3 regions of the Lactococcus sp. FSL W8-0209 genome follow, and region 3 is predicted to be linked to each of the others. Evidence: predicted binding sites of a transcription regulator. Region 3 holds the regulator's gene; each other region holds the start of a gene.
The links. Region 3 encodes Rex, which represses fermentation and respiration genes when NADH is low (regulators of the CRP and FNR family bind a similar motif). Its sites were predicted from a motif close to TTGTGAANTANTTCACAA; they were not measured.
Positions count from the first base shown of each region.

Region 1: adhE (bifunctional acetaldehyde-CoA/alcohol dehydrogenase) is a predicted target of Rex. The motif match lies at 2,211-2,228, and genes of this name have one in related genera.
Region 2: trhO (oxygen-dependent tRNA uridine(34) hydroxylase TrhO) is a predicted target of Rex. The motif match lies at 1,974-1,991, and genes of this name have one in related genera.

Region 1 is NZ_JBBOVN010000001.1:138,798-143,017, reverse strand. It holds gene adhE (bifunctional acetaldehyde-CoA/alcohol dehydrogenase) at 1-2,127, opposite strand, end outside; gene MKX45_RS00755 (lactonase family protein) at 2,359-3,384, opposite strand; gene rpsB (30S ribosomal protein S2) at 3,743-4,220, shown strand, end outside.
Region 2 is NZ_JBBOVN010000001.1:1,433,104-1,437,323, reverse strand. It holds gene leuB (3-isopropylmalate dehydrogenase) at 1-93, opposite strand, end outside; gene MKX45_RS07115 (2-isopropylmalate synthase) at 105-1,646, opposite strand; gene trhO (oxygen-dependent tRNA uridine(34) hydroxylase TrhO) at 2,072-3,031, shown strand; gene MKX45_RS07105 (hypothetical protein) at 3,364-3,591, opposite strand; gene MKX45_RS07100 (MutS-related protein) at 3,602-4,220, opposite strand, start outside.
Region 3 is NZ_JBBOVN010000001.1:1,275,222-1,279,441, forward strand. It holds gene MKX45_RS06355 (hypothetical protein) at 1-908, shown strand, start outside; gene MKX45_RS06360 (hypothetical protein) at 982-1,110, shown strand; gene MKX45_RS06365 (redox-sensing transcriptional repressor Rex) at 1,928-2,581, opposite strand; gene MKX45_RS06370 (Spx/MgsR family RNA polymerase-binding regulatory protein) at 2,806-3,198, shown strand; gene abc-f (ribosomal protection-like ABC-F family protein) at 3,376-4,220, shown strand, end outside.

The DNA.
Region 1 (4,220 bases), 1.1 Mb from region 3:
TGGTTTTGTATAGTCAGAAGACATAACAGAAACGTAAGATTCAAGCGCGTGTGACATCGCATCAATACCAGACCAAGAAACAGTACGTTTTGGTACAGTCATAACAAACTCAGGGTCAACAATGGCAACTTGTGGTGTTAATTGATAGTCAGCAAGTGGGTACTTAACATGAGTTTCATCGTCAGTGATAACTGCAAATGGAGTCACTTCAGAACCAGTACCAGAAGTAGTAGGAATTGCAACCATTTGTGCTTTATGTGGATGGTAGAATTTAATAATACGTTTACGAATATCGACAAATTTTTGAGCTAATTCTTGGAAAAGTTCTTTCAAACTTGCATCATCAGAAAGGTCAGCTTCACCACGAGCATCATATTCATAAATCAAACGACCAATCTTACCAGCATCTAGAGCAGAACCACCACCAAGACAGATGACAGTGTCAGGTTCAAATTGTTTCATTTGACGAGCGATTGCAATTGCTTCGCTCAAAGTTGGGTCAGGTTGAACAGAGCCATAAATGCTTGTTTCAACTTGAGTTGGGCGGATAGCAAGTTGTTCCAAAACTTTATCAACGAAACCAAATTTAACCATACCAGGGTCAGCAACAATGAAAGCTTTGTGGACGTGTGGCAATTCTTGTAAGTAAGAAATTGCATTTTTTTCGTAGTAAATTTCTTTTGGCAAACGAACCCATTGTGGGCGATTACGACGTTTAGCCACTGTTTTAACATTCAATAGATCGTATGTACTCAAATTGTGTGAAAGTGAATTTTTCCCCCATGAACCAGTTCCAAGTGTAAGTGATGGACGCATTGCATCAGTATAGATATCTCCGACCCCACCAATAGAATCTGGTTGGTTAACGAGGATACGAGAAGCTTCAACTTTTTCGCCATATTCTTTAACGAATGGATCATCCATTGCACCGATTTGAATTGCAGTATTATGTCCAGCACCTTGATAAGCAAGTAAGCTACGTACAATCTCAATTCCTTCTTCACGTGTTTCAGCTTTGTAGATTGAAAGCAAAGGAGAAAGTTTTTCAGAAGAAAGTGCTTCACCAATATTTTTCTTATCAAGTTCAAAAAGAAGGACATCTTTATCTTTAGGAACTTTGACGCCAGCTTGTTCAGCAATCCATTGACCAGAACGACCGGCAACAGGACCAGTTACTCCAAAACCTTCACCAGCACGTTCAACAAAAACGAAACTTTCAATAGCTTTGTAGTCTTTTTTAGGAACCATATAAGCGCCTTGTTCTTGCATTTTAGCAATAAATTCATCATAAACTGAAGCATCAATAACAGCTGAATTTTCAGTGGCACAAATCATCCCATTATCAAAACGTTTTGAAAGCAAAAGATCTTCAACAGCACGTTCGATATTTGCAGTAGCATCGACATAAACAGCACCATTACCAGCTCCAACACCGAGTGAAGGGTTACCAGATTTGAGTGCGGCGTTTACCATTCCTGGGCCACCAGTTGCAAGGATTGTTGCAAGTCCACGGTTTTGAATCAAGGCGGTAGTCATGTCAAGGCTTGGTACTTCAATCCATTGAATAAAGTCTTCCGGTGCACCAGCTTCAATTGCAGCATCGTAAACAATTTTTGCTGCATGGCTTGAACATTTTTGAGCTTGAGGGTGGAAAGCGAAAACAATAGCATTACGTGTTTTTGCAGTCAATAAAGATTTAAAGATTGCTGTTGATGTTGGATTAGTTGTTGGAACGATACCAGCAAGTACACCGAGAGGGCTTGCGATTTCAACAGATCCAGCAACCTTGTTTTCAGAAATGACACCAACAGTTTTGTCATTTTTAATTGCGTTATAAACAGATTCAGAAGCAAAGTGGTTTTTTGTATCTTTGTCTTCGACAACACCACGACCAGTTTCGTTAACGGCTTCATGAGCGAGTTCTAGAGAATGTTTGCTTGCTGCAAGAGCCATTGCAGCGACAATAGTATCGACTTGAGTTTGTGTATATCCTTCAAATTTAAGAACAGCAGCTTGTGCTTTTTTGACTAATTTGTCAGTATAAGCAACAGCTTCTTGGAATTTTGCGGCTTTTTCTTCAGCGCTTAAAACTTTCTTTGCAGCTGGAGCGGCTTTTTTAGTTGCCATATTTGTAGGTTCTCCTTTGTGATTTCATTCACTTTCTTTTACGTGAATAGTTTAACAAAGTTTTTTATAGATGTCAAGCAATATTGTGATGATTTTTACAAAAACACTCATCAAAAGTTTAGAAAACGGTTTATAACAAGCTTTACTGAAGAAAAAAAGATTACTAATTCTTTGATAGGAATTAGCAATCTTTTTTAGTTTATCAGTCAAACTTTGTGAAAAAATAAATTTTTATAGTGGTAAAACGCAAGTGATTTCAGGAGCGTAAAAATCTTTTTGTTCCAAAGTTAAAGTACCGGTTTTTTTATCTCGCAAGAAAAGAGATAAATTATCAGATTCTTGATGAGCGACAATGATATAATCTTCAGTTTTGTTGAAATTAAAATCGCGAGGGATATGACCTTCAGTATTTGTCCAACCAATAGTTTCAAGTTTTGTACCAAGAGGACTTACTTTGTAAGTTGTTAAAGAATCATGTCCACGATTAGAAGTATAGAGGAATTTACCGTCAGATGAAATACGGATGGCAGCAACACCATTTGCTCCATGATAGTCTTCAGGTAGGGTGCTAATTGTTTGAAGACGAGCAAAGCGTCCTTTTTCTTCATTGTAACTTAAAACTTCAATTGTTGAATTTAACTCTCCAACCAAATAAGCGATTTTACCATTTGGATGGAAAGTAATATGACGAGCACCCATTCCTTTTTCTGCCCGATAAATTGTAGCAATATTGAGTTTACCTTCACCAATGACATCATAAACAGTGACTTCATCTGTTCCCAAATCACAGGTGACAAGTCGTCCGTCAGGAGTCAAATCAGAATAATGAACGTGTGAGCTAGCTTGTTCAGGACGTGGTCCAGAACCAGTATGTTTAACTGTATCCGTTAATCGGAGTGAGCCATTAGCTTGAATCTTATAAACACGAACTTCTCCAAGATGATAGTTCGCTCCGTAAACTAATTGGCGCGCTTCGTCCACGGCAACATAGCAGAGTGGAGCTCCCGTGGTTGTGACATTTCCGAGATGAGTGGCAGTTTCGCCATCAAAATCAAAGGCGGCGATTCCTCCACCATTACTATCTGCTGCACAAGTATAGAGGTGTCCCTTTTCATCGAGAGTGATATAAGTAGGGTTTTGAACCGCAGCGACTTCATTTAATGATGATAATTCAGCAGCTTTAGTGTCCAAAAGAACACTGTATACGCCTTTAGATACACGTTTTGTATAGCCGCCTAAAAGGATTTTTTCTTTCATATTTCTCTCCTCACAAACTAATTTATTTACTATAATTATTTTATCACAAAAAAAGCGGTTTCAGCAAAAATATTAATTTTTTTCTTAGAAAAAAATTTGAAAACTTACTCTTTTAGTGATTATAGAGCCTAAATTAACAATTAAATTTGTCAGACAATAGGAGTGGCTAGAAAAATAGATTTACTGAACAATAGAAGCATGAATAGATACTTGCAAAAATAGGTCAAACAATGTATAATGATAGAGTTGTTATGCAACCATCTCGCATTTCGTCTCGACAAAGTCGTAGTGTACGCAAGTATTGCGGCTGCGGATGACAGATGAAAGAGGAAAAACTATTTTAAAAGGAGACATTAACATGTCAGTTATTTCAATGAAACAACTTCTTGAAGCTGGTGTTCACTTCGGTCACCAAACTCGTCGTTGGAACCCAAAAATGAAACCATACATCTTCACAGAACGTAATGGTATCCACGTTATCGACCTTCAAAAAACTGTAAAACTTGTTGACGATGCTTACAACTATGTAAAAAACGCTTCACAAGAAGGTGCAGTAGTTCTTTTTGTTGGTACTAAAAAACAAGCTGCAGAAGCAGTTAAAGAAGAAGCTCTCCGCGCTGGTCAATACTACGTAAACCACCGTTGGTTGGGTGGTATGCTCACTAACTGGAACACTATCCAAACACGTGTGACACGCCTTAAAGAAATCAACAAAATGGAAGAAGAAGGAACTTTCGAAGTTTTACCTAAGAAAGAAGTAGTTCTTCTTAACAAAGAACGCGAACGCCTTGAAAAATTCATCGGTGGTATCGCTGATATGCCTCGTATTCCAGATG
Region 2 (4,220 bases), 160 kb from region 3:
TTTTTTACTGACAGCATTTAAAACACTTAAACCAGCTGACATAATTTCTGGCCCAATCCCGTCTCCTGCAAGTGTCACAATTTTTTTAGACAATATTTTTCACCTTAAATTCCATCATGAGCTGAAATTTGTTCAACCTTTCCTTGTAAATTTTCTTTTTGAACTAAAACATTAGCGTTCATGTAAGCAATGGCGCTTCCTTTCAATACATCATAATCAACACCTTTAGCATTAAATATAGTGCCTGTAGATAAATTTTCAACAGAAACCAAAGTCGTTGCTTGTGCATCAATTCCATCAGTTACAGCATCCACTGAATAAGAAATTAATTTTAGTTGATGATTAAAGACTTTATCAATAGCTTTAAAAATTGCATCCACTGAACCTGACCCCTCTCCTTGACTAACATAAATTTCCTCTTCTTGATTTTTTAGTTGCACCAATGCCTTGTGCCCATCAATTTGAACATTATCAAGTATAAATCCAGCTAGATTTTTTACCGTTTCTCCTGTAAACAAGGCATGAATATCTGCGTCAGTAATTTCTTTTTTCTTGTCAGCTAATTTTTTAAATTTTTCAAATAAAATTGCAAGACTTTCATCATCATAAGCAATATTAAGTTCCGTCAATTTTTCACTAAAAGCATGACGACCAGAAAGTTTACCTAAAGGCAACGAATTATGCTTTATTCCGACAAGTTCTGGTGTAATAATTTCATAAGTTTCAGCATTTTTAAGGACACCATCTTGATGAATTCCTGATTCGTGTGCAAAAGCATTAGCACCAACAATTGCTTTATTTTTTGGAATAGCAATTCCTGAAAATTGTGAAATTAGTTCTGCCGTTGCAGCAGTTTCTGAAAGTTTTAAAGGACTTTGTGCCTGATAAAAATCTTTACGAATATGTAGTGCCACAGCAATTTCTTCAAGAGCAGCATTCCCAGCTCGCTCTCCAATGCCGTTGACAGTTCCTTCAACTCTCCCAGCTCCAGCTTTAATTGCAGCTAATGAATTAGCTACAGCCATTCCTAAATCATCATGACAATGTGGACTAAAAATAATTTCTCGGTCAGACTTAGTATTATCAATCAAAAATTTAAAAATTTTTCCATATTCTTCTGGCGTCGTATAACCGACAGTGTCAGGAATATTAATATAAGTTGCTCCAGCATCGACAGCCGTTTGAACAGCCTCTAAAAGAAAATTCAACTCCGTTCTTGTTGCATCCTCTGGAGAAAACTCAACAACCTCGACCCGTTCACGTGCGTATCTCACACATTTATCAATATTTTTCAAAACTTCTTCGGGACTGATTTTAAGTTTATATTTCATGTGAATAGGTGAAGTGGCAATGAAAACATGAATTTGCGGATATTTTGCCCCCTTTACCGCTTCAACCGCTTTATCGATATCTGAGATAACACAACGAGCTAATGCAGTGACAGCCGTATCATTCAAAGAATCAGCAATTTGCTTTACTGCTTCAAAACTATCTGGACTTGCCGCAGGAAAACCAGCCTCTATGACAGAAATCCCCCATTTTTCCAGTTGTTTAGCAATCGTTACTTTTTCTGAAATGGAGAAACTAACGCCTGGTGTCTGTTCGCCATCTCTCAAACTTGTGTCAAAGAATTCAATTTTTCGCATAATATTACCTCTATTTTTTATTAAGAAACAAAAAAGACGCCCATGAGGACGTCTCTCGGTCCTCGAAATGACTATCGCCAAACAGGACCCACATATTTTAGCCACAAAAGCTAATGTAGGTCCACCTTGATCAACAACAATGAAAATTGTGTGTATGTCATTTCAAGTTCCTCTTTTTTTGTTAATTTACATTATAATACTCTTAATATTTTAAATTGTCAATAAAATAATAATATTTAATGCATTTTTTTGTATTAACAAGAACTTAACAACAAATAGATTACAACTTCTCCCTTTAATATTCAATTAAATCCACAATAATTAAGCTTGTTAGAAAATATACAAGCAATTTTGTTGCTTTTGATAGACATAAAATGATTAAATTATAATGGATTCTAATGTACTAATAAGATTAAGGAGAAATTATGACTCAAGATTATCGAGTTTTATTATATTACCAATATGTCCCAATTGAAGATGGAGAAACTTTTGCCCAAAAACACCTCGCAGACTGTAAAGAATTAGGTTTAAAAGGACGAATTTTAGTTGCTGACGAAGGAATTAACGGAACTGTTTCTGGTACTATCGAGCAAACAAATGCCTACATGGAATTGATGAAAAATGACCCTCGCTTTAGCACAACAATCTTCAAAATTGATGAAGCTGAGCAAAATGCTTTTAAGAAAATGCATGTCCGTTATCGCCCTGAATTAGTTAATTTAAGTTTAGAAGATGACGTCAATCCTTTGGAACTTACTGGGGCTTATCTTGATCCAAAAGAGTTTCGTGAGGCCATGCTTGATGAAAATACAGTAGTGATTGATGCACGAAATGATTATGAATTTGACTTAGGGCATTTTCGTGGCGCCATTCGCCCAGAAATAAGAAGTTTTAGAGAACTTCCACAGTGGATTCGAGATAACAAAGAACAATTCATGGAAAAACGTGTTTTAACCTACTGTACCGGTGGAATACGTTGTGAAAAATTTTCAGGATGGCTCGTTCGGGAAGGCTTCAAAGACGTTGGTCAACTTCACGGAGGAATTGCCACATACGGAAAAGACCCAGAAGTTCAAGGAGATCTTTGGGACGGACAAATGTATGTTTTTGATAGCCGAATCGCAGTTCCAATCAACCAAAAAGAACATGTCATTGTCGGACGTGATTGGTTTGATGGAAGCCCATGTGAACGTTACATCAATTGCGGGAATCCAGAATGTAACAGACAAATGTTAGCTTCAGAGGAAAATGAAGCAAAATATCTTGGTGCTTGTTCACATGAATGTCGAGTTCATCCCAATAACCGTTACATCAAAGCCCACCAACTATCAAATCAAGAAGTTCAAGAACGTCTTGCGCTACTTGAGAAAGATTTAGCATCATAATATAAAAAGTCTATTATTCTTATGTTTACATCTGTTTTATATGACTTTGGATGGTCGCACGTATGGGTGATGATGAATATTACATTTGCTTCGTTTACATGAGTAGTTGCGTTGAAAATCCTTGTTGGGATTGTTCTTTCAATTTTAATATTTGCACTCGGCTTGGTAATTATTGCAAGTCCGTTGATTGTGTGGGAATGGATAAAACATTACCTTCTAAGAAAAATAATAAAGTACACTAATGAACTAAAAGATTTATAATTGAATTTGAAATAAAAGCTCTGCGACAAGTTTTGTCGCAGAGCTTTAGTATTTACGTAGTATTTAAAAATTCAAAAATTACTGTTGACAATTTTTATTGTATCTTGAGCAACAGTGACTACTTCAGATGGATAACTTAGTGTTTTTAAAATATTAACTGCATTACTGGTCTGAGGTTTTCCTGATTTTATTTTATAATCATAAATAATTTTATTATTTATGAAACTACTTGTAAAATGATAGGTTTCGTTCCAATCTTTAGCTAATTCAATTAGGTTCAAGTCATGTGTTGAAATCATATAGAGACAATTATGGTTGTTCAACCATTGCATTATTCAATCTGTCAAGTATTGATTTGACAATTCGACTTTCTGCCATAAAATAACTTTCTCCCCTACTAATACTATCTTGAACCTTGATAAGAGTAAAGATGTTTCCATGTTGCATTGAAAACTCATTTGCCAGAGCAATGTTTATAGACTGAGCCAGTACTATGTTTACCGCAACTGTTCTTAAGAATGTAGATTTACCTGAAGCATTATCTCCTCCAATAAGAATATTTTCCTTAAAATCAATCGAATTAGCAACTGGTTCTGTTAATAGTGGATGATAAATTTGTTTAGCTGTTAATTCTTTGCTCGTTGAAAAAGTAGGTCGACAAAAATAATCTAATGCTATTTCATAGTTTAATATTGAGATAGCGGCTTCTAATTCAGATAAAATATCATATATACTCTGAGCTTTAAGGTTATGTTTTTTCAGCTTATTGACCATATAGGCGTGAGAAATTATAGGGATTAAAAATAAAAAATTTAGGTACTCCAAGATAACCCCCATATCAACGAATTCAACATCAGGTTTATAAGTATACCCAAATATATTTAACAATGAAAATTCTTTAATAGCATTTTTTAGTTGGTTTTTTTTG
Region 3 (4,220 bases):
TTTTAGTAATAAAAGATGAATCAGTAAAAATTCAAGAAAAAACTCTTACTTTTAAGCAAATTGAGGAACTTGGTGGCTTAGAAGAAGCAAAAGACTATCTAATTGAAAAAACGGTTGAAGATATCATGCGAGGGAGTCAAATTCATTGGTTAAAATATATCGGGAAAAATACATCAAAAGAATTTTTTAACGAGTTAGTTGGGAAAGAAGAACAGTGCTTTGTTGACTTTTTTCTAAAAAGAAATTTAATTATACATAGTAATTCGAAAATTAACAAAAAATATTTAAATACACTTAAAAATGATTATTCGGATGAACAAAAGAAAAAAATGATTGGAAGTAGAATCTCTGTAAACGAAGAATATTTACTGGAAAACTTATCTTTAATTTATATCGTAGGAATAAAATCTAGCTACTATGTTACTAAGAAAAATTTTGCAACAAATAGGAAAGAAATCTTTTCTTTTTATCAAACAATTGCATATGAAAATCTGAAAATTGGTGAAAATAAAGTTGCATATGAGATTTATAATATGCTATGGAAAGACAGAGATGCCCTGAAAGCTTCTGAGAAAATGTTATTGTGTATAAATTATATGCAGAGTCTTAAATGGATTGATAAAACAAAAGAATTAAAAAAATTATTGAAAGAAGAGGATTTTTCTTTAGCTGATCATCGACATCAAATGTGCCTAGAAATTTTAGATGAAAATTATGAAGAGGCAATAAAAGAATTTGAAGAGGTAATAAATGAAGATAAAGAAGCATATGAAGATGAAACAAGTATGATAAATGATTTCATGTCATGGCCGATATTCAAGAAATTTTCTAAATCTGAACAATTCAATGTATTTATGTCTACTAAAGGTTATAAAGAATTAAAAGTCGTAGATGAAGTTATTGATTAATATACTTATTTATGAGATAATAATCTAAGTAGTTTATCAAAATCTTTTATTTCGATATTGAAGAGGAGTAATTATGAGTAAAGAAATGTTAGAAATTGTAAAAGAATTAAGCAAAAATTATAGCCCTATATCTAAACAAATAAAAATTATTTATACTAAAAAAGAAGCTTTCCCTCAAGCAGTTGTCTCTAGAAATAATTAATTTCGAAGTAAGATCTCGCCCTCCGGGGCGTTTTTCTTTGTTCTCGTTAAGAAGTTTGCTATAATTAAGTTTCTAACACTGACACCCCTTAATTGGGGGTCTTTTTTGTTAACAAATGTTACTGTTTAACTTTATAAATGTTGATATAATTCAATCATCATAGTTGTCCTTCCAAATACAAATAGCTAAATATTTAGAAGCACAGTGAGCGTCCTTTTCAAGGTAAGGGCGTTTTTCTTTACAACGGAAACGGGCATTAAGTATAATTTGTTCCGTAACACTAATTTCAATTCGGCCTTCATAATTTGGAGGCTTTTTATTTGAATGAATTAAAAATATTTTATATAATAAATTTACCCTAAAAGTATATTATAAAATATCTTTCTGAGCACCTTTTAAATAGAGGTGCTTTTTTTAATTCTAATTCTTGCTAACATATTGTAAAAATGATATACTCTAGATGTTTACTTTTGTGATGTATTCACTCTTTAAAACGCTCGCCAAATGGTGGGCGTTTTTTTATGCTATAATATACTCGGGATGATTGTGGAATTTCATCTCCTTTCTATAGTTAAGCTGCTCTTCGGAGCGGCTTTTTTATTTGTTTTATATGTTATAATGAAAATCTTAAACATGGGTGTCAGCAATTTGCTGGCATTTTTTATTTTTATTTGCTGTTGTAAATTTACAACAAAACAAGATTAAATCTAATGATATGTTGTAATTTTGTTGTACGAGTTTTTTATTTCTATAGTTTTTAGTTATTTTTAAAATAGAAAAAACGGCTATATTATGCCGTTTTTAATTTATATTTATTTTATTCTTGCTTGTTACCGTTCATGAAAAATAGTAGTGTTTGCAGCTCCTTAGTTAAGTCAATTGATTGAACAACCACATCTGAAGGGACTTTCAAACGAATTGGGGCAAAGTTTAGGAAACCTTTGATACCAGCTTTGACTAGAGTGTCAACAACTTCTTGGGCATTTTCTTTGCGAACAGAGAGAATTGCTGTTTTGATATCCGATTTTTTAACATTTTTTTCTAAATCAGAAATATTATAAATTGGAATTCCATCATCTGTTTGTGTTCCAACTAAGGGATTGCCAGAAATATCATAGGCTTGCGTGATTCTCATTTTATTTCTATCTTGGAATTGATAATGAAGTAATGCACGACCGAGATTTCCGACACCAATTAGAGCGATATGCGTTTCTTGGTCTTGGCCAAGAAGTTCTCCAAAGAAATCACGGAGCACTTTTGTTTCATAGCCGTATCCACGTCGGCCTAATTCACCAAATAAAGAGAAATCACGGCGAATTGTGGCAGCATCTACTCCAATTTTTTCTGAAATAAGTTGTGAGTTTGTGCGTGTCACGTTTTCTTCGACAAGACTTTTAAACAGTCGATAGTACTGTGGGAGTCTTTTAGCAGTTGCTTTAGGCAAGCTTTTGCTTGGTTTATGATCAGTCATTGTTATACCTCAAAAATTTAATTCGATTTTATTAAAACTAATTAATATTTAGTTTCTTTGTGATAATTTTATCAAAAATTTGTGAAATTATCAAACAAAAGGAATGGATTATTCGTTTAAAATGAGAAATAAATTATAATTCTAAAAAAATGTTTATTTTACTCTTTTAATTATTGCGCTTTCATGTTAAAATAGAAATATGAAAAAATAGACAGGGAGAAAATATGATTAAAATTTATCTTAGTGGTTCATGTTCATCTTGTAGAAAAGCTAAAAAATGGTTGCGTAAGCGTCACATTGAATTTGAAGAAATAAATTTATCAAAAGATGTTATGGAAAAAGATGATTTAATCAAAATTTTATCCTTGACTGAAAACGGATTTGAGGATATAATTGCGACCCGAGGGAAAACATACGCATCTTTAAATTATAATTTCGATGAATTAGGACTAGAAAAAGCATTTAAATTAATTCAGGAAAATCCACGTCTTCTAAAACGACCATTAATTTTTGACGAGGACTATCTATTGATTGGTTTTAACGAGGATGGAATCAGAGCGTTTATTCCACCAGAAGTTAGGAGAATTGAATTGCGTGAAAGATTAATTTTAGTCTAATATTAATTTTATTTTAGCTTATCAGATTTGGTAAGCTTTTTAATTTCAAGAATTTGGAAGAACTACAAAAAGCTTGCCTTAAATGCTATAATAGAAGGACTGCTTTTCTATCATATGAAAAGGAAAAACGAAGTATTAAAAAATATGCTTTGAGATTTAACGAAGAGGATAAATATCATGATTTTACTGCAAGGGAATGGAATTGCACGCACTTTTGGTGGCGATGTTTTATTTGAAAATATCAATTTTAGTTTACAAGACCATTCAAGAATTGCCCTAGTTGGCCGAAATGGAGCTGGTAAGTCAACCTTGCTTAAAATTATTGCTGGAGTTGAAGAAGCGAGTCGCGGAACTGTATCCAAGACCAAAGATTTGACAATGAATTATTTAGCGCAAGATACTGGGCTGAATTCCTCAAGGACAATATTTGCAGAAATGCTCTCTGTTTTTGATTCGCTTCGCCAAATGGAAAAACAATTGCGCCAGATGGAATTGCAAATGGGAGAACTTGCTGGGGATGAATTGACAGCTTTGATGAAACGTTACGATGCTTTATCAGAAGAATTTCGGATTAAAAATGGATTTACTTATGAATCTGAAATTAAGTCTGTCTTAAATGGGTTTCGTTTTGATGAAACAATGTGGGAAAGAGAAATTTCAAGTTTATCGGGGGGACAAAAAACACGTTTGGCTCTTGCTAAGATGTTGCTTGAAAGACCACAACTTTTGATTTTGGATGAACCAACTAACCACTTGGATATTGAAACTTTAGCTTGGCTTGAAAATTACCTTAAAAATTACGAAGGAAGTTTATTGATTGTCAGTCATGACCGCTACTTTTTGGATAAAGTAGTTAATGAGGTCTTGGAGTTGTCGCGAGGAGAATTGACTCGTTTTTCTGGAAACTACTCGCGCTATGTCGAACAAAGAGAGCAAAAATTACTCACTGAGCTCAAAAATTTTGAAAAACAACAAAAAGAAATTGCTAAATTAGAGGATTATGTTGCCAAAAATTTAGTTCG